3 regions of the Microtetraspora sp. AC03309 genome follow, and region 2 is predicted to be linked to each of the others. Evidence: riboswitches for the same ligand, from Rfam matches in the RefSeq annotation. Region 2 holds a riboswitch; each other region holds the start of a gene.

Region 1 (6,958 bases), on a different contig from region 2:
GGCGCTGGCGCGGGTTGGGCGGCACCCGGTCCAGGTAGGGCCCGTAGCCGACCAGCTCGTCGGCGGCGGCGAGGGCGTCCTGCGCCTCGGGGGTCAGCCACGGCCGTCCCGCCGGGCCCAGCCCGACGACGACCACCTCGCCCGTACATTCCGTCGTGCTTTCGGTCGTACGAGCGGATTCCGCCGGGCTGCCCGCCACCGGGGTGAGGGGGCTCGGCACCAGCGCGAGCGAGAAGTAGGGGACCGTGGCCGGATCGACGTCGGCGAGCGGCTCGATTCGCTGTTTGTCCGTCGTGGCCCGCTCGACGTACCAGGCGTCGTCGAGGCGCCCGGCCTCGGCGAGAGCCGTACGCACCTTCTCGAAGGTCCGGCCGAGCTTCAGCACCGCGGCGGAGTCGGCGGCGGCCAGCCGCTCGGCCAGGACGTCCGCCGGGAGGGTGCCCGGCAGCACGGTCAGCGTCTCGTCCCGCTCGACCAGCGGGCGGCCCAGCACCGCCGACGCCCCGCTGACGGAGGTCACGCCGGGCACCACCTCGGTCGGGTACCGGTGCGCGAGCCGCTTGTGCATGTGCATGTACGAGCCGTAGAAGAGGGGGTCTCCCTCGCACAGCACGACCACGTCCCGCCCCGCGTCCAGATGCGCGGCGAGGCGGGCGGCGCACTCGACGTAGAAGTCGTCCAGCGCGCCCTGGTATCCCCCGGGATGGTCGGTGGTCTCGGTGGTGACCGGATAGATCAGCGCTTCCTCGATCTGGTCGCCCCGCAGGTACGGCAGGGCCACCGACCTGGCGATGCTGCGCCCGTGCCTGGCGCTGTGGTAGGCGATCACGTCGGCCGCGCCGAGGAGCCGCGCCGCCTTCACGGTCACGAGTTCCGGGTCACCGGGCCCCAGCCCCACCCCGTACAGGTGGCCGGACTCTCCGCTCATCCCGTTCACTCCTCCTCGCTCGCGATCGCGTTGACGGCGGCCGCGGCCATCGCGCTGCCGCCCCTGCGCCCGTGGACCACCAGGTGGTCCAGGCCGGACGGATGCTCGGCCAGGGCCAGCTTGGACTCGGCGGCCCCGATGAAACCGACCGGGACCCCGAGCACGGCCGCCGGGCGGCCCGCCCCCTCCTCGACCAGTTCGAGCAGGCGGAACAGCGCGGTCGGCGCGTTGCCGATCGCGACCACCGCGTTGTCGAGCCGGTCGCGCCACAACTCCAGCGCCGCGGCGCTGCGGGTGGTGCCCAGCCGTTCCGCCAGCTCGGGAACCCGCGAGTCGCCGAGCGTGCAGAGCACCTCGTTGTCCGCCGGAAGGCGGCGCCTGGTCACACCGGAGGCCACCATCATGGCGTCGCACAGCACGGGCGCGCCGTTCCGCAGCGCCTCGCGCGCCGCCGTCACGACCCCGGGCGACCAGGCGAGGTCGTTCACCAGGTCGACCATGCCGCAGGCGTGCACCATGCGGACGGCGACCTGGGCGACGCCCGGCGGCATGCCGCTCAGGTCGGTCTCGGCGCGGATGGTGGCGAAGGACCGGCGGTAGATCTCCGCCCCGTCCCGGATGTAGTCGATCACGTTCCCTCTCTGGTCGCCGCGACGGCGGCGCTCGTCTGCTCGGCGTCGGCGAACGTACGGCTGACGCCGTCCAGCTCGACGCGGTACCCGTCCTCGGTGGCGATCACGTCCACGACCCGGCCGCGCGGCCGTCCGCACCGCCGCTCGCAGCCCGCCCAGTGCACGGGAAGCAGGTCCCCCTTACCGGTCGGTGAGCGTACGGCATCGCCTGAAAGGTCCGCACTCCCCCCGGCGCCGACGTGGGTGTGGAGGTCGGTGTGGACGTCGGCGAGCGCCTTGGCGCATCCGGGGCGGCCGGTGCAGGCGGTCAGGCCGAGCCACGGCGACGCGGGATCGCCGACCAGGCCCGCGTCCGTGAGCGATACCCGCAGCTCGCCGACCGCCGGCGGCGGCAGATCGGGTACGACGATCGCCCGCCAGGGCGTCACCCGCACCTCTCCCCCGCCGTTTCCCCCGCCGTTTCCCCCGCCGACTTCGGCCGCCCGGGCGAGCGCCTCCACCTGGGCCACCGTGAGCCGCCCGAGCGGAGCGAGGACGATGAGGGCGCACCTCCCGTCCCGCTGCGCGACCGTCCCGACCGTCCCCGTGGCCCGAGCCGCCGCCGCACCCGCCGGCCGTACGGCGGAGGCGGACAGGCGGAGACGCGGCTCCGCGCTCGCGGCGCGGGCCGCGACCCGGGCGGGGCCGTCGGCGAGCTCGGCGAGCCGCCACGCGCCCGACCCCTGTTCCGCGCGTTCGGCCAGGAACGCCTCCGCGACGGCGAGCAGGCCCGCGACCGCGGAACCGGCGGGCACGCGCAACCCGCGGTCGGCACCGGCGAGCAGCAACGCCACGTCCGGCACATCCGGCAGCAGCGTGACGTCGGCGCCGAGGACCGGCATGTCGCCGGACCCGTCGTCGAGGGCGAACAGGAACCGTCCGGGCAGGTCGGCGAGCATGGGCCGGGCGCACAGCTCGCGGTCCAGCTCGGCCACCAGAGGGCGCACGTCGAGCCTGCTCTCCGGTGCGCGACCGGCCAGGGGCGAGGCCACGATGTTGCGCACCCGCTCGTGCGTGGCCGAGGGCAGCAGGCCAGCCGCGGCCATCCGCGCGGCGAAGTCCGGCGCCCCGGAAGGCCCCTGGTCTCCGGCCCGGACTTCCCGCCCGGCGAGGCCGCGCACCTGGAGGCCGCGCACCTGGAGGTTGGCGCGGGAGGTCAGCTCGATCACGCCGGACCCGAGCTCGCGGGCGGCGGCGGCGACCACGCGGAGCTGGTACGCGGTGACCGCGCCGCCGGGGATGCGGATCCGTGCCAGGCCACCGTCGGCGGCGGCGTGCACCTGAAGGGCTCCGGGGCACGCGTCGGACCGCGACCGTCCGGAAAGGTCACCGATGAACACGCTGAGGATGGTAACGCCCCATTTCCCCGCGGGTGTCGGCCTGGCATAGTGTGATCCCAGGCGACGGCGCAGGGAGGAAGCCGGTGTGAAACCGGCGCGGTCCCGCCACTGTAACCGGGGAGCGACCCCCACCGAAGGCCACGGTCCGGCGACGGACGGGAAGGCCGGGGTGAGCATCGATCCGGGAGCCAGGAGACTCCTGCCGTCGTGACGACCACGACCCGGGGCGAGGACCCCGAGGGAGGACTTTCTCGTGCGCTCTGTGCCGTCTCCTGGCATCCTCCTGCTGTCGACCTCCGACACCGACCTGCTCAGTGCCCGGGAGGGCGGGGCGGGCTACCGGCTGGGCAACCCGGCCAGGCTCACCGTCCCGGACCTGCCCGCCCTGGTGGAGGGCGCCGACCTCGTCGTCGTACGGCTCCTCGGCGGGCGCCGGGCCTGGGAGGACGGGCTGGACGCGCTGCTCGCCGGCCCCCGGCCGGTCGTGGTGCTCGGCGGCGAGCAGGCGCCCGACGCCGAGCTGATGGAGCTGTCCACGGTGCCGGGCGGGGTGTGCGCCGAGGCGCACGCGTACCTCGCGCACGGCGGCCCGGCGAACCTGGCCCAGCTGCACGCCTTCCTCTCCGACACGGTGCTGCTCACCGGGAACGGCTTCGCTCCGCCTGAGCCGCTGCCCACGTGGGGACCCCTGGAACGCGTCGCCCGGCGCGCGGACGGACCGGTCATCGGCGTGCTCTACTACCGCGCCCACCATGTCGCCGGGAACACCGCGTTCGTCGAGACGCTGTGCCGGGCCGTCGAGGACGCGGGCGGGCAGGCGGTGCCCGTCTACTGCGGTTCGCTGCGCACCGCCGAGCCTGAGCTGCTGGGCACCCTGCGGCGCGTGGACGCCCTGGTCGTCACCGTGCTCGCGGCGGGCGGCACCCGTCCGGCGACCGCGTCGGCCGGAGGCGACGACGCGGCGTGGGACGTCGGCGCGCTCGCGGAGCTCGACGTGCCGATCCTGCAGGGACTGTGCCTGACCACGGGACGTGACGCGTGGCGCGAGGACGACGACGGCCTGTCCCCGCTCGACGCCGCGTCCCAGGTGGCGATCCCGGAGTTCGACGGGCGGATCATCACCGTGCCGTTCTCGTTCAAGGAGGTCGACGGCGACGGCCTGACCGTCTACGCGGCCGATCCCGAACGTGCGGCGCGGGTCGCCGGCATCGCGGTACGGCACGGCCTGCTGCGGCACGTCCCGGCGCCGGAGCGGCGGATCGCGGTGATGCTGTCCGCCTATCCGACGAAGCACTCGCGGATCGGCAACGCGGTCGGCCTCGACACCCCCGCCAGCGTGGTCCGGCTGCTCGCGGCCATGAAGGAGACCGGCTACGACCTCGGAGCGGGCTTCCCCGGTGCGGCGGAGCAGGACGGCGACGCGCTGATCCACGCGCTCATCGCGGCGAGCGGTCAGGACCAGGACTGGCTCACCGAGGAGCAGCTGGCGGCCAACCCGGTGCGGATCCCGGCCGCGCGGTACCGCGCCTGGTTCGAGACGCTGCCCGCGGACCTGCGCGCGGACGTCGAGGGCCACTGGGGGTCGCCGCCCGGCGAGCTGTTCGTCGACCGGTCCCGCGACCCCGCCGGGGAGATCGTGCTGGCGGCCCTGCGCGCGGGGAACCTCGTGGTGATGGTGCAGCCGCCGCGCGGGTTCGGGGAGAACCCGATCGCGATCTACCACGACCCCGACATGCCGCCGAGCCATCACTACCTGGCCGCCTACCGGTGGCTGGCCGACGAGTTCGGCGCGCACGCGATCGTGCACGTCGGAAAGCACGGCAACCTGGAGTGGCTGCCCGGCAAGTCCGCGGGGATGTCGGCGTCCTGCGGGCCCGACGCGGCACTCGGCGACCTCCCGCTGGTCTATCCGTTCCTGGTGAACGATCCGGGCGAGGGAACCCAGGCCAAGCGGCGGGCGCACGCCGTACTCGTCGATCACCTGGTGCCGCCGATGGCCCGCGCGGAGACGTACGGCGACATCGCCAGGCTGGAGCAGCTGCTGGACGAGCACGCCTCGATCGCGGCCATGGACCCGGCCAAGCTTCCCGCGATCCGAGCGCAGATCTGGACGCTGATCCAGGCCGCCCGGCTGGATCACGACCTGGGCATCGCCGACCGGCCGCACGACACCGAATTCGACGACTTCCTGCTGCACGTGGACGGCTGGTTGTGCGAGGTCAAGGACGCCCAGATCCGCGACGGCCTGCACGTGCTCGGCGTCGCCCCCGAGGGGAAGGTCCGGGTGGACCTCGTCCTGGCCATGCTGCGGGCCCGCCAGATCTGGGCCGGTCAGGAGGCGCTGCCCGGCCTGCGTGAGGCTCTCGGCCTGGCGGAGGACGGCGCCGCCTCCCGGGTGACCGTGGACGAGGCCGAGGCCCTGGCCCGCGCCCTCGTCGAGGGCATGGAGGAGCACGGCTGGGAGCCGTCCGCCGTCCGTCCCGTGACCGTCTCCGTCCTCGGCGCCTCCGAGGTCGCGGCGGGCGTGGAGCGGATCCTCGGGTTCGCGGCGGAGGAGATCGTGCCCCGGCTCGCCCGGACCACGGACGAGATCGGCGCGCTGCTCCACGCGCTCGACGGCGGCTACGTCCCGGCGGGGCCGAGCGGCTCGCCGCTGCGCGGGCTGGTCAACGTGCTGCCGACCGGGCGGAACTTCTACTCCGTCGACCCGAGGGCGGTGCCGAGCCGGCTGGCCTGGGAGACCGGGCAGGCGATGGCCGACTCGCTGCTCGACAGGTACCGGAGCGACACCGGCGAGTGGCCGCGTTCCGTCGGCCTGTCCGTCTGGGGCACCAGCGCCATGCGCACCTCGGGTGACGACGTCGCCGAGGTGCTCGCGCTCCTCGGCGTACGACCGGTCTGGGACGAGGCGTCCCGGAGGGTCGGCGGCCTCGAACCGATCCCGCTGCCCGAACTCGGCAGGCCGCGCGTCGACGTGACCGTACGCGTCAGCGGGTTCTTCAGGGACGCGTTCCCCCATGTCGTCACGATGCTGGACGACGCGGTACGACTGGTGGCGGGCCTGGACGAACCCGCCGAGGACAACTACGTACGGGCGCACGCGGAGGCCGACCGCGCGGCCCACGGCGACGAGCGGCGCGCCACGCTGCGGATCTTCGGCTCCCGGCCGGGCGCGTACGGCGCCGGTCTGCTCCCGCTCATCGACAGCCGCAACTGGCGCGACGACGCCGACCTGGCCGAGGTGTACGCCGTGTGGGGCGGCTACGCCTACGGTCGCGACCTCGACGGGGTGCCCGCCCGGCAGGACATGGAGAGCGCGTACCGGCGGATCGCGGTGGCCGCCAAGAACATCGACACCCGCGAGCACGACATCGCCGACTCCGACGACTACTTCCAGTACCACGGCGGGATGGTCGCCACCGTACGCGCCCTGACCGGCCGGGCGCCCGCCGCGTACGTGGGGGACAGCACCCGCCCGGACGCGGTCCGCACCAGGACCCTGCACGAGGAGACCGCGCGGGTCTTCCGCGCCCGGGTGGTCAATCCCAACTGGCTGGCGGCGATGCGCCGCCACGGCTACAAGGGCGCGTTCGAACTGGCCGCCACCGTGGACTACCTGTTCGGGTACGACGCGACGACCGGTGTGGTGGCCGACTGGATGTACGACCGGCTGGCCGCCGCGTACGTCCTCGACCCGGAGAACCGGGCGTTCATGACCGAGTCGAACCCGTGGGCCCTGCACGGCATCGCCGAGCGCCTGCTCGAAGCGGCCGACCGCGAGATGTGGCAGCACCCCGACCCGGAGGTCCTGGACGCGCTGCGCGAGGTCTACCTCACGGTGGAGGGCGACCTGGAGGATCGTTAGGTCCTTTCCGGGCCGCGCCGCAGAACGTCGAGGACGACGTTGACGGCAGGGCGGGAGTTCTTCCTGATGGCGGCGGTGATGTTGCGTTCGACCGGGAACTTCAGCGACCGCGTCAGCACCCGGTAGCGCCGGTCGACCGCGAGTCCGGGCAGGA
Region 2 (6,958 bases):
GCCGGCTGGATCCTGGCCACCGCCCTGATCGCCGGCGGCACCCGCGTACTCAGGCCGTCCGGGCCGTCCTGACCGCCCGCGCCCGGACGCCCGTTCCTCGCCGCCCCGTGGGTCAGAACGCCTCGTCCAGGCTGACGTCGCCCTCCACCGCCACCTGGTAGGCCGAGACCCTCCGCTCGAAGAAGTTGGCCAGCTCCTGCACGTCCTGGAGCTCCATGAAGGCGAACGGATTGGCGGTGCCGTACCGGAGGGGCAGGTCGAGCCGGGCCAGCCGCCGGTCGGCCACGTACTCCAGGTACTGGCGCATGCTGTCGGCGCTCATCCCGCGCAGGCCGTCACCGCACAGGTCGTAGGCGAAGGCGAGCTCGGCCGCGACCGCCTCCTCGATCATGCGGGTGACCTGGGCGCCGAGCTCGTCGTCGAAGAGGTCGGGCTCCTCGGCCCTGACCGTGTCCACGACGCTGAAGGCGAACTCCATGTGCATGGACTCGTCGCGGAACACCCAGTTCGTCCCGGTAGCCAGCCCGCCGAGCAGGCCGCGGGAGCGCAGCCAGTAGACGTAGGCGAACGCGCCGTAGAAGAACAGTCCCTCGATGCAGGCGGCGAAGCAGATCAGGTTGAGCAGGAACCTGCGCCTGTCGTCCTTGGTCTCCAGCCGGGTCAGACCGTTGATGGAGTCGATCCACCGGAAGCAGAACTCGGCCTTGTCGCGAATCGAGGGGATGTGCTCGACGGCGGCGAACGCCTTGGCCCGCTCGTCCGGGTCGGGCAGGTAGGTGTCAAGGAGCGTGAGGTAGAACTGCACGTGCACGGCCTCCTCGAACAGCTGCCTGCTGAGGTAGAGCCGCGCCTCCGGCGCGTTGATGTGCTGGTACAGGTTGAGCACGAGGTTGTTGGCCACGATGGAGTCCCCCGTGGCGAAGAACGCGACGAGCCGGTTGATCAGGTGTCGCTCCCCCGCGTCCAGCTTGACCAGGTCGGCGAGGTCGGAATGGAGGTCCACCTCCTCCACCGTCCACGTGTTCCTGATCGCCGCGCGGTACCTCTCGTAGAAGTCGGGGTAGCGCATCGGCCTGAGGGTCAGGTCCATCCCGGGGTCGAGCAACATCGTGATCACGCTTTCTGGCGTTGGTACGGCTGGGGGCGGCTGCGGTGCGGGCGCGTGCGGGGCGGCTACTGGCACGCGTCGCAGATCTCGGGGTTCTCCAGGGAGCACGCCACGGCCTCCGGATCCGGTACGGCCGGCGCCCCGGTGCCGCGCGCGGCGGGCACGCTGGGCACGGTGGACACGGTGGTCTGGCTGATCCTGGTCGCGGGGCGGGACCGCAGGTAGTAGGTGGTCTTCAGGCCGGCCCGCCAGGCGTACGCGTACATCGACGAGAGCTTGCCGATCGTCGGCGTCGCCATGAAGAGGTTGAGCGACTGCGCCTGGTCGATGTACGGCTGGCGCGCGGCGGCGAGGTCGATGAGCGCCTTCTGGGGCAGCTCCCAGGCCGTCCGGTAGAGCGTGCGCAGCTCGCCGGGGATGCCGGGGACGTCCTGGATCGAGCCGTCGGCCCGCTTGATGGCGTCCCGCATCTCCTGGGTCCACAGCCCGAGGGCCTGGAGGTCGGCGACGAGATATCGGTTGACCTGGAGGAACTCACCCGACAGGGTCTCCCGCTTGAACACGTTGGAGACCTGGGGCTCGATGCACTCGTAGCATCCGGCGATCGACGCGATGGTGGCCGTCGGCGCGATCGCGATCATCAGCGAGTTCCGCAGCCCGGTCTCGGCGATCCTCGCGCGCAGGGCCGCCCATTCCCCGCTCCGGCCGTCGCTCCCGGACTCGCCGACCGCGCCGTCGGGATAGTGGTCGGGGTGCAGCACGCCGCGGGCGGCGCGGGTGTCGTCGTAGGCCGGGTGCCGTCCGCGCTCCACCGCGAGGCCTGCGGAGGTTCCGTACGCCGCGAGGGCGATCTCCTCGGCGATCCGGGTCGACAGGGCGAGCGCCTCCGGCGAGTCGAACGGCAGCCGCAGGGCGAAGAACACGTCCGCGAGGCCCATCACGCCGAGCCCGATGGGCCGCCATCTCCGGTTGGCCGCCTCGGCTTCGGGCGTCGGGTAGAACCCGAGGTCGATGGTCCGGTCCAGGAACCGTACGGCGGTGCGGACGGTGGCGCGGAGCCGGGCCCAGTCGACGCCGCCGGCCGGGTCGGCGGGGCGGGGGGCTCCGGTGCGGGGGGCGAGATGCGCGGCGAGGTTGATCGAGCCGAGGTTGCAGACGGCGGTCTCGGTGTCGCCGGTCACCTCGAGGATCTCCGTGCAGAGGTTGGAGAGGTGGATGACGTTCTGCGGGAGGGCCGTCTGGTTCGAGGTCCGGTTGGCGGCGTCCTTGAAGGTCATCCAGCCGTTGCCGGTCTGGGCGAGGGTGCGCATCATGCGGCCGTAGAGCGTGCGGGCCGGGATCCGCCGGACCTGGCGGCCTTCGTTCTCGGCGGCGCGGTACGCGGCGTCGAACGCCTCTCCCCACAGGTCGGTCAGCTCCGGGACCTCCTTCGGGTCGAACAGCGACCACATGGCGTCCGCCTCGACCCTGCGCATGAACTCGTCCGGCACCCAGTTGGCCAGGTTGAGGTTGTGCGTGCGGCGGGCGTCCTCGCCGGTGTTGTCGCGCAGTTCCAGGAACTCCTCGATGTCCGCGTGCCAGGTCTCCAGGTAGACGCACGCCGCGCCCTTGCGCCGCCCGCCCTGGTTGACCGCCGCGACGGAGGAGTCGAGGGTGCGCAGCCACGGCACGATCCCGTTGGAGTGCCCGTTGGTGCCCCTGATCAGCGAACCCCGGGCGCGGACCCTGGTCCAGGAGACGCCGATGCCGCCCGCGTATTTGGACAGCCTGGCGACCTGGCCGTAGCGCTCGTAGATGCTCTCCAGCTCGTCACGCGGCGAGTCGAGCAGGAAGCAGGAGGAGAGCTGCGGACGGCGTGCCCCCGAGTTGAACAACGTCGGAGAGCTCGGCAGGTAGGACAGCGTCGACATGAGCCGGTAGAGCTCGGCCGCCTCGGCGACCCCCGGGAGGCCCGACCGGTACGCCAGCCCGCACGCGACACGCAGGAAGAAGTGCTGCGGGCGCTCCAGGACCTTGCGGGTGACCGGGTGGCGCAGCAGGTAGCGGTCGTAGACCGTGCGCAGCCCGAAGTACTCGAACCGCTCGTCCGCCGTGTGATCGACGATCGCGTCCAGTTCGGCGGCGTGCCGCGCGACGAACGCGGCCAGTTCGTCGTGGACCAGGCCCTCCGCGTGGGTCGCGGCCACCGACTGGGAGAAGCCCGAGGAGCCGGAGGAGGCGGGTACGCCGTGCTCCGCCGCCTCGTCGGCGATCAGCGCGGCCAGCAGCCGGGCGGCGGCCTTCGAGTTCTCCGGATCGGTGACGACCCGCGCCGCCGCCTCCTCGATCGCCGCCCACCGGGCCTCGGCCCCCGATTCCGCGATCGTGGCCAGTGTCACGTGATCTCCCCTCCCGAGTCGGAACCCCGTCAGGGCCTCGGGAGGCGGGCGTACGCGTCGGAGCGGGCATGCTCGCGCCGTGGCCGGCGCGTCGCTCGTCGGCGGGCCCTCCCTCGAGGCCCGGACACAACGCGCGCGGACGTCCGGTCCGCGCACGCGTCGCCGGCAGGTCTTCGGACTCGCGGGCGTGGCGTCGCTCGGGCCGGGTTCGGCTCTCGCGCGCCGGACCTACTGGCCGTCGCTTCCCGGGCCGGTGGACGGCCCAGTGCTCGATCTGACGGCGGTCGTTCCCGCTCACCGCTGCGGGGCAGTCCCGGACTCGCACCGGGTTCCCTCTTGCCTCACCCCGGGCGTGGGGTGAACCAGCAACGTGGAGGATCCTACATGTAGTGCCGTCGGACGCAACCACCACAACAAATTGTGTCGATCCGTGGGTGTCGTGCCCGAGTGACGTCTCTCGGCGCGTTCGCGCGAGGGCGGTTCAGAGCAGTCCGAGATCTCCGAGCACCGCTTTGGTACGGCGCGTCTCGGTGCTCAGCCACTGGCGGAAGTCGTCGCCGTCCAGGTACATCGGCACCCAGCCGTTGGCGCGGCAGGCGTCCGCCCAACCGGGCAGGTCCGCGATGGCGCGGCACAGATCGAGCAACCGCTCCCGCCCCTGGTCGCCCAGCCGGCCGGGGCCGAGGAGCCCGGTCCAGTTGGCGTACTGCATGCGCACGCCGGACTCCATCAGGGTCGGCGCGTCCACGCCGTCCAGCCGCTCCCGCGACGAGACGGCCAGCGGCCGCACCCGTCCGGCTCGGATGTGGGCCGCGAGTTCCCGCCGGCCGCCGAGCCCGGCGACGGCCCTGCCGTCGAGCGTCGCGGCGAGCACGTGGGAGAGGTCGGGGTACGCCGCGTAGTTGAGCGAGCGGGCGTCGATCCCGAGCCCCTGCGCGGTCAGACCGTAGAGCACGTGGTCGGGGCCGCCGGAGTCCCGCCCGGCGAGCCGCAGCCGGGCCGGGTCGCGGGCCAGGGCCGCGGCCAGGTCGTCGAAGGTGCGGAACCCGGAATGCGGCCCGGTGACCATCACCACCCAATCGCCGGCGAACCGGGCGAGCGGGGAGGTCCCTTCGATGAGGCCGCCGGATCCCCTCGTCGCCGCGACGGCGACGAGGGTGGAACCGGTGACCATCAGGTCGTCGGAGTCCGCCCTGGCGGCGAACCCCAGGGCGCGTGCCCCGGTGTCCGCCGATCGGGTGCGGATCTCGACCTTCCCGGCCAGTCTCTGGCGCTCGATGAGGGTCTTCAGCTCCCTGGCGAACGGGCCACCCTGGACCCCCACCTGGGCGGGGACGACCAGGGAGATCGGGGGGCCGCCCCGGGGCCGGTCCGTTCCGCATCCGGCCGACAGAGGGAGCAGGCCCACCCCCAGTGCAAGAAACGCGCGGCGCCGCAAATCGGTACCCCTCCCCCGAGAGTCTCTTGTACCGTCAGAGTACGACCCATCACGGTTAGTGATGAAATGTCGGATCTTGCGGGGCCTTCGCAGGCGGCCGGGACCCGCCGCCTTCACCACCCCTTCAACACGAGAAGCGGAAAATCTCGCAAAGAAAAGCGCCCACGGATGGAAATGGACGGCATTCTCCGAGCCATATACACCTCCCGGCGATTCAACGATTATTGACCCCGGAGATTCCACCTGACAGCGCAGTGGACGATCAGCGGACTTATCTTGACAGATAACACTTTGTATGGGTTGTCTGGTCCTATATGGCCACGCTCGGGTGCGGGGCTGTCCGGCGGTTTCTGAGGTGCCTATGGCGATTTATGAATATCTCTGTCCGGACTGCGGGCCGTTCGACGTGTTCCTTCCGATGGGGACCGCGCCGGAGACCCGTGACTGCTCCGCCTGCGAGGGGCCCGCGCGCCGCCGCTTCTCCGGGCCCCACCTGCGCAGGGTGCATCCGGTGCTGGCCGCGAGCCTGGCCCGGGAGGAGCGCAGCCGGGAGGCGCCCGAGGTCGTCCCGGCGCCGGGCGGTACGTCCGGGAGCGCGCCGGGCGGCGTGCCACGAAGGCGGGCCTCGGGACGGCCCGCGCGACCGCCGCACCCGGCGCTGGCTCGTCTGCCCCGACCCTGACCCCGGCCCCGGCCCCGACCCTGGTCCTGATTCCGATCCGGTCCGGAGCCCGCCGCGAGCCGGCCGGAGGAGGCGCGTCCACGGACGCGTTCCTCCGTCACGGCGCCAGGAGGTGCGTCCCGATGGGAGATGTCGGACTTCTCTATGTCGGCTCTTCGTCGGCGCGGCGCCGTTCATTTCGCCTTCACCCATCTGTATGTGGGCCTCACCATTCTCGGAGGGTTCGACACCACGGGAACCGGGTATTTCTCACTGTTCGTGGCCATCACGGCGCTGGGCTATTCGTACGCGAACTTCCAGATACTCGGGAACCCGCCGTTCGGCGTCATCTGGCTCTCCTGGTCGGTCCCGTGGTTCTTCTTCCTGTCGCTCGGCCTGAAAAGCGAGCGCCTCACCAGGTACCCGGCATGGGTGGCGGCGATCGAGGGGTGGGTCCCGGGCCTTCGGCGTGGTCGTGTTCGCCGCGCCGTGGCCGCTCACTGATCCGGAGCCGATCCAGAAAGAGGACGTCTCATGCCGAAAGTCGTGTTCAGCATCGACCAGTCAAAATCCATGCGCGAGCAGGCCGTACCAGGGCACAACCGCTGGCACCCCGACATCCCCGCGGTCGCCACCGTCCGGCCCGGGGACGAGTTCCGCGTCGAATGCCGGGACTGGACCGACTGCCAGGTCGGCAACAACGACTCCGCCAACGACGTGCGGGACATCGACCTGACCCAGGTGCACATGCTGAGCGGGCCCTTCGCGGTCGAGGGGGCGGAGCCCGGCGACCTCCTGGTCGTCGACATCCTCGACATCGGCCCTATCCCGTACCCCGAGCGGACCGGCGACGTCCCGGGGCAGGGCTGGGGGTACACCGGCATCTTCGCGAAGGCGAACGGCGGCGGGTTCCTGACCGACTACTATCCCGACGCGTACAAGGCGATCTGGGACTTCCACGGCATCCAGGCGACGTCCCGGCACGTGCCCGGCGTCCGGTACACCGGGATCACCCATCCCGGTCTGTTCGCCACGGCGCCGTCGGCGGAGCTGCTCACGAGCTGGAACCGGCGGGAGAAGGCGCTCATCGACACCGACGCCGGCCGGGTCCCGCCGCTGGCCAACCCGCCGGAGCCGAACAACGCGGTCACCGGCACGGCGACCGGCGACCTCGTGGAGCGCATCGCCCGTGAGGGAGCCCGCACCGTCCCGCCGCGCGAGCACGGCGGCAACCAGGACATCAAGAACTTCACGCGGGGAGCGCGGGTCTTCTTCCCCGTCTACGTCACGGGCGCCAACTTCTCGCTCGGCGACCTGCACTTCAGCCAGGGCGACGGGGAGATCACCTTCTGCGGCGCGATCGAGATGGGCGG
Region 3 (6,958 bases), on a different contig from region 2:
AGTTCGAAGTAGCCGCCGACCGTGGAGACGTCGCAGACCGCGCCTGACACGGCCAGGGGAGTGGCGGGCCGCAGCGTCGGAGGTGTCTCCCGCAGCGTGTCGGCCGCGTGGCGGCTCCACGCCGCCAACTCGGGAATCGTGGCGAACCTGATGACCTCGCCGTCGAAGGCCGCCACGTATCCGTTGCCCGTACGCCGTACCGCCAGCTCGACGGCCTCCCCATCGGGACCGGGTCCGGCACCGGCGTCGGCACCGGCATCGCAGCGGGCAGACCGTACAGCGGCCTCGCCGGTACGGCGGACCGCGGCCGTACGCCAGCCTTCTCTGGCCAGCGCGCGTTCCAGCAGCGGGCGGTGGATACCGTCGGCGGTCACACGCACTCTTCCTCCGCTGCCCGCCTGGAGCACGAACACTCCCGAGGCGGGGTCGAAGGACAGCTCGTCGCCGTCGAAGGCGGCGCCGATCACTCCACGGAGAGTCAGCTCCTCCGGAGTCCCGGCGCTCAGGAGGCCGCCGGGGGCGAGCAGCCAGAGCCGGTCGGCGACCCGCAGAGCCAGCTCCAGGTCGTGCGTGGACACCACGACGGCGAGATCGTTCTCGCGGGCGAGACGCCGCAGCAGGCCCATCAGCGCCACCCGGGAGGTGACGTCCAGGAACGCGGTCGGCTCGTCCAGCAGGATCGCCGAAGGCTGCTGCGCCAGGGCGCGGGCGACCAGCACCCGCTGGCGCTCGCCGTCGGACAGCTCGGTCACCGGACGGTCGGCCAGATGGACGGCGTGGACCGCCTCCAGCGCCCAGGAGACGATCTCGCCGTCCGCCGCCGACAGCCGTCCGGTGAACCCGGTGTGCGGGTGCCGTCCCAGCCCGGCCAGTTCCCGGGCGGTCAGCAGGGCGGGCAGGTCCCGCTCGGTGAGGACGACGGCGAGCCGCCGGGCCAGCTCACTCGCCGGCACCGACTCGATCGCGGCGCCGTCGATGAGGACCCGCCCGTCCAGGACAGGCTGCAGTCCGGCCATGGTCCGCAGCAGGGTGGACTTGCCCGCACCGTTCGGGCCGATCAGCACGGTGAGCTCACCGGGTGCGGCGGTCGCGTCCAGGCCGTCCAGTACCAGACGCCCACGGTGGCCGCGCCGCGCCGGGTATCCGGCGCACACGCCGTCCAGGCGCAAACCCCGATCGTCCATGGTCACACCGCCGGTCCGGTACGGGCCGCGCGGCTGCGCAGCAGTACGGCGATCACCACGGGCGCGCCGAGGATGGTGGTCACCGCGTTGAGGGGAAGCACGACCCCGCCGCCCGGCACCTGGGCGGCCACGCAGCACAGCAGTGCCACCGCGGCGCCGAGCAGCGCCACCCCGGGCAGAAGCAGCCGATGGTCGGCGGTGCCCAGCGTCAGCCGGGCCACATGCGGTACGGCCAGGCCGAGGAAGGCGACCGGCCCGCAGTAGGCGGTCACCGCGCCGGCCAGCACGGAGGACACCAGCAGGGTGAGCGTGCGGGTCAGCCGCACCCGCACCCCCATCGTGCGGGCGTAGTTCTCGCCGAGAAGCAGCGCGTTGAGCGGCTTGACCCCGGCCAGCGCCGCCGCCAGCGCGACCAGACAGACCGGGCCGAACAGGGCGAGATCGGCCCACGTGGTCCCGGCGAAGCTGCCCAAGCCCCAGCTGATGAACTGCTGGGCGCGCTGCGGGTCGGTGTACACCAGCAGCACCGTGATGATCGAGGTGGTGGCCGAGCCGACCATCACCCCGACGATCAGCAGCGTGACCACGGACCGCACCCGCCGCGACAGAGCCAGTACGACAGCGAGCACCGCCGCCGCCCCGGCGGTGGCGGCGAGCACGACTCCGGCTCGGCCGAGCCCGGCCACGCCGGCGGTGAACGCGCCCGCCGTCCCGCCCCAGCCGATGATGATCAGTGAGACGCCCAGGCTCGCGCCTGAGCTCACCCCGAGGATGTACGGCTCGGCCAGCGGGTTGCGGAACAACGTCTGCATCTGCACCCCGGCCACGCCCAGGGCGGCTCCGGCCAGGGCCGCGGTCATCGCGCGCGGAAGCCGCACCGTCCAGATGATCTCGCGGACGGCGGGGTCGGCGGTGCCGTCGCGCAGCAGCGCGGGCAGCGCCCGGGACAGGGGGATCGCGGTGGAACCGAGCGTGACGGCCAGCGCGAACGCGACCGGCACCGCCAACGCCATGATCGAAAGGACCACCGTCCGGCGGCGAACCGCCACCGGGACGGCTGTCAGCGCCGCTGCGGTCACTTGGTCATCTTCTGGTAGAAGCTGAACTCGTGGCCGGGCGCGAGGTCAGGATGCAGGATGGCCACCAGATCGCTCAGGACCAGGTCGGGACGGGCGACGCCGCGCTCCCAGTAGTCGTTGCCACCGCCGGGGCCGAGAGTCTTGTTGGCCGACCACACCTCGCCGGTCCCGTACGCGGAGAACGTGGCGTAGCGGGCGTCGGACTTCTTCACATCGCCGAGGGTCTTCCACTCGTTGACGTTGGCGAGCCAGATCTTGGCGTCCTTGGCCTTGGCCAGCACCGCCTCCAGGTCGAGGGTGGTGCTGGCGGAACCGGAGGTGCCCGCCCAGGGATAGGTCCCGCCCGCGTCCTTGATCAGTCCGGCGACGTAGCTGCCGCCGTTGGGCATCGACCACTGGCCCTGGTACATCTGGCCGGGCAGCACGGTGACCGGCGTGGCCGCCTTCGCCTTGGCCGCCAGTGCCGTGTAGTCGGACTCGATCGTCCCGAACACCTCGTTCGCTTTGGCCTCGGTGCCGGTGAGCGCGGCCATCAGCTTGATCCACTCGGCCCGGCCGAGGGCGGTGGACTCCAGCCACTCGGCGTTGGCGACCACTTTGATCCCGGCCCGGCGCAGCAGACCGTACGCCTTGTCCTCGGTGCCTCCGGTCATCAGCACGTCCGGCCCCGCGCCGATCACCTTCTCGGTGTCGATCTCCTGGCCGGAGGCGTACTCGGTGACCGCGCCGGACTTCACCCGCTCCAGTACCTCGGGGGAGGTGATGTATCCGGCGGATGCGACGGCTTTGAGCCGGTCCAGTACGCCCAGTTCGGTGATGAACGGCAGGTGCGTGGTGGAGGCGGAGTACAGCGACTCGATGGGCGTCTCGACGGTGACCGCGCCCGCGAGGTCGCCGGTCAGCTCGGGGGCGGGCGTGCCGCAGCGCACCAGCACGTACGTCTCGGGCTTGGCGCCGGGGGACGGCTGCTTGACTGTGACGACCTGGTAGTTCTTGGCGTACGTGAGGGTGAAGTTGGCGGCGTGCGTCAGGGTCTGCTTGACCGGGAAGTAGTCCGCGTTCGCGTCGTAGGAGGTGACGCAGCGACCCTCAGCCGCCGAGGCGGCCGTCGCGGGGGACGCGGACGGTTCGGCTCCGGCGCAGGCGGAGGCGGTGAGCAGGACCGCGGGCAGGACGGCGAGCAGCGCGCCGTGGATCGGGCGGGGGATACCCATCGATGGTCTCCTGGGAACGGGCCGCGACCGCCATTCCTCGATAGCGCGACGCGGCGGGCGAGGAGCCGGATCACCAGGAGAGTCCCGCCACGGCGGCCGGTTCCACGACCGTCAGCCATGAAGCAGCCGACCGGAAAGCCGGTGACCGTACCGCGGGCAGCGAGAAGGACGTCACGCCGGTTACACGGCATGGCGGCCACCGTCCTCTCTTGGGGAGATCCGCCCCAATTTCTGTGAGGAGGCGACCGCGTGAGTCTCCTGGCTCTCGGGTCGAAGCTCGCCCCGGCCTTCCCACCCGCGTACGGGCAGTGGCGTCGTCGGGGTTCGCTCGCCGATCACAGTGGCGGGACCGCGCCGGATTCACACCGGCTTCCTCGTTCCGCCGTCGCCTTCGCGACCATGGTCGCATACGACGCATAGCTCACCAAGGACCGGGTTCGCGTAGATGGTTCCGGCTATCGCGTCTTGCTGAAGGGCTCGATCCGATCGCGGAGCTTGACCTGCGTGCCGTGGCGATCCCGCACACGACAACGCCGAAGCCGGACAGCCTCGTGGTCTTTGACAGCGTGACGACAAGCCCTATGCTGCGGTCTCGGCGTCGCGTTGTCACGGATCAGAACGCCGACCTGTCTTTCAGACGACCGGACGTCGCGGAGCGACAGGAGCGAGACCTTGCCACCAGCCGGCACCACCATCCGGATCCGGGTCCGGATGAGCGCTCGTGCCATTGATGAGCCGCACCGCGTTTCGAGCCAGCTCGAGCTGCTGTTCGATCTCACCTTCGTGGTCGCGGTCGCGGTCGTCACCGCCCAGTTCGCGCACAGCGTCGCCGGCGGTCATGGCCTCGCCGGGCTGGTCCCGTTCCTCCAGGTCTTCTTCGCGATCTGGTGGGCGTGGATGAACTTCACGTGGTTCGCTTCGTCCTACGACACCGACGATGTCGCCTATCGGCTGCTGACCATGGTGCAGATGGCGGGCGTGCTGGTGCTCGCCGCCGGGGTGCCGGCCGCGGCCGGTCACTCCGATTACGGAATCGTCACGCTGGGCTACCTCGTCATGAGGACGGCGCTCGTCGCCCAATGGCTGCGGGCCGGTTTCGAGGACCCGGCGAGCCGCCGCACCGCGCTGCGCTACGCCGCCGGCATCAGCCTCGTGCAGGTGGGCTGGCTGCTTCGCTTCGTCCTCGCGGCGACGGGAGCCCTCCCCTCATCGATCGAGCTGCCGTCCTTCGCCTGCCTGGTCGTCCTGGAACTCGCGGTGCCACGGTGGGCGGAGCGGGACAGGGCCACCAACTGGCACCCGCACCACATCGCCGAACGCTACGGTCTGTTCACGATCATTCTGCTCGGCGAGAGCGTCCTCGCCGCGAGCAGAGGGGTCGAAGCGGCGCTCGAATCGGGCAGGATCAGCGGTCCCTTCATCGTCATCGCTGTCTCCAGCCTCGTCCTGCTGTTCGCTCTTTGGTGGCTGTACTTCCTCGTACAGGCTGGTGAGGGCCTCAGTGACCGCCGTCATCGGTCCTACTTGTGGGGATACGGTCACTACGGCATCTTCGCCGCCCTTGCCGCCCTCGGCGCTGGGCTCGAGGTCGCGGTGGAGCAGAGCGGGCACGGGGTGGTGGCGGCTCCGTCGGCACTCGGGTACGCCGTCGCCATCCCGGTCTTCGCCTACCTCGCTCTCCTCTGGGCGGTACAGGTACTTGTCGTCGCAGAGCCAGTCATCAACCCTGCCGCGGTTCTGGGTGGTGCCACCGCCATCCTGCCGCTGCCGCTCATGGCGCCCCGGATCGGCGTGGCGGCCGTGGTCGCGTCGATCGCGGGCATCTGCGCCGTGCTGGTCGCTGTCACGATCCTGGGCAACGCGCGCGTTGCCGGCGGTACCCCGCGATCCGCCTCCCTCGCGGACGATCCCCAAATGTCATAAATCATGGAGCTACCCGCGTTCCTGCATTCGGGAGCGCCATGTACGGGTCGGGGAAACAGATCGCCACGTCGGCCCTCGTCATCGGCAATGGAGGGATCCGGATCACGGTCCGGTCGCCGGGCGCGGGGTCGGCGTCCTCGCGGCGGACACGCGACCGCGGGCGGACGCGCGCACCTCGCTCGCGGCGGGTGCCACCGACGCGGCGCTCGCGACGACGGATCCCGGAGGCAGCCGGCGACAGCACGCCGCGGGCACCCTCGATGAGCGCTGGCCTCTCGCCGACCCCCGGACGGTGCGAATCGTCACCGAGGGGCATCCAACTCAGTATCGAAGCAGGTCAGTGGGTACGTATGGCACTGACATCACAAGAATCCCACGGCGGTGGTCACCAGCCCGGAGGCTGCCCTGTCTTAGCCGGCGATCGGCCGGCGAAAGGCGCACCGGCGGAGCAGGAAGGCGTGCCATGAAGATCGTGGTAATCGGTGGGACCGGTCTGATCGGGTCGAAGCTGGTGGCGAAGCTGGGGGAGCACGGTCACGAGGCGGTGGCGGCGTCGCCGAGCACCGGCGTCAACACCCTCACCGGCGAAGGCCTGGCCGAGGTACTGACGGGCGCCTCAGTGGTGATCGATGTGTCGGACTCCCCGTCCTTCGAAGCCGCCGCGGTGCTGGAGTTCTTCGAGACCTCCACGCGCAATCTGCTCGCCGCGGAGAAGGCGGCCGGCGTCGGTCACCATGTGGCGCTGTCGGTGGTGGGGACCGAGCGGATGCCCGAGAACGGCTACTCCCGGGCGAAGATCGCGCAGGAGAAACTGATCGAGAAGTCGGGGATCCCGTTCTCGCTCGTGGCCGCCACCCAGTTCTTCGAGTTCACCCGGAGCATCGCCGGCGAGGCGACCGACGACGGCAAGGTCCGGATGGCGCATGTGCTCTTCCAGCCCATCGCGGGTGACGACGTCGCTCAGACGGTCGGCCGGATCTCGGTGGGAGCGCCGCTGAACGGAAGGGTCGAGGTGGCCGGGCCCGAACAGTTCAGGATGGATGATTTCTTCCGCGACGCCCTGGCCGCCTGGGGCGACCCGCGCGAGGTGGTCACCGACCCGCACGCGCGCTACTTCGGATCAGAGCTGAGCGAGCGGTCCCTGGTGCCGGGCGACGACGCGATCCTCGGTCAGACCCGCTACCGCGACTGGCCAGGCCGGACCGCGCCCAAGAAGTAGCCCAAGAAGTAACGGTGTCTCACCCGGCTCCTCAATAGCCACGAAAGGTCATCCCATGCCCGATATCGACCCGGCGCCCGCCGGACCCAAGCCGCGATCGACCGCCTGGCAGACGGCGCTCACCGTGGTGCAGGAGGCCGAGCCGCCCTTCATCCCGGAAGGAGCGCACGCGATGACGGTGGTCATCGAGTATCCGCCCGGCGACCCGGGCACGCCACCGCACCGGCACTCCGGGCCGGCGTTCGGCTTCGTGTTGGAAGGCGAGATGGTGCTGGAGCTGGAAGGCGAGCCGGAGCGGGTCGTACGCGCGGGGGAGGCGTTCTGGGAGCCGGGCGGCGA

What was found. Region 2 has a riboswitch for cobalamin ahead of IMZ11_RS39345 (ribonucleoside-diphosphate reductase subunit alpha). Riboswitches for the same ligand answer to the same signal wherever they lie in the genome.
Region 1: it holds a riboswitch for cobalamin, as region 2 does, so the genes downstream of both, cobN (cobaltochelatase subunit CobN) here and IMZ11_RS39345 (ribonucleoside-diphosphate reductase subunit alpha) in region 2, are expected to answer to the same signal.
Region 3: it holds a riboswitch for cobalamin, as region 2 does, so the genes downstream of both, IMZ11_RS06560 (ABC transporter substrate-binding protein) here and IMZ11_RS39345 (ribonucleoside-diphosphate reductase subunit alpha) in region 2, are expected to answer to the same signal.

Annotation. Positions count from the first base shown of each region.
Region 1 is NZ_JADDIL010000102.1:6,434-13,391, reverse strand. Features, by position in the region: gene IMZ11_RS38165 (precorrin-2 C(20)-methyltransferase) at 1-928, opposite strand, end outside; gene IMZ11_RS38160 (precorrin-8X methylmutase) at 934-1,560, opposite strand; gene IMZ11_RS38155 (precorrin-3B synthase) at 1,557-2,939, opposite strand; cobalamin riboswitch at 3,013-3,138, shown strand; gene cobN (cobaltochelatase subunit CobN) at 3,193-6,804, shown strand; gene IMZ11_RS38145 (LysR family transcriptional regulator) at 6,801-6,958, opposite strand, start outside.
Region 2 is NZ_JADDIL010000114.1:3,202-10,159, reverse strand. Features, by position in the region: gene IMZ11_RS39355 (hypothetical protein) at 1-72, shown strand, start outside; gene IMZ11_RS39350 (ribonucleotide-diphosphate reductase subunit beta) at 113-1,108, opposite strand; gene IMZ11_RS39345 (ribonucleoside-diphosphate reductase subunit alpha) at 1,174-3,486, opposite strand; cobalamin riboswitch at 3,633-3,868, opposite strand; gene IMZ11_RS39340 (tripartite tricarboxylate transporter substrate binding protein) at 3,968-4,894, opposite strand; gene IMZ11_RS39335 (zinc ribbon domain-containing protein) at 5,286-5,606, shown strand; gene IMZ11_RS39330 (AmiS/UreI family transporter) at 5,751-6,089, shown strand; gene fmdA (formamidase) at 6,120-6,958, shown strand, end outside.
Region 3 is NZ_JADDIL010000008.1:106,290-113,247, reverse strand. Features, by position in the region: gene IMZ11_RS06570 (ATP-binding cassette domain-containing protein) at 1-1,184, opposite strand, end outside; gene IMZ11_RS06565 (iron ABC transporter permease) at 1,187-2,263, opposite strand; gene IMZ11_RS06560 (ABC transporter substrate-binding protein) at 2,260-3,477, opposite strand; cobalamin riboswitch at 3,708-3,895, opposite strand; gene IMZ11_RS06555 (low temperature requirement protein A) at 4,150-5,400, shown strand; gene IMZ11_RS06550 (SDR family oxidoreductase) at 5,864-6,619, shown strand; gene IMZ11_RS06545 (cupin domain-containing protein) at 6,675-6,958, shown strand, end outside.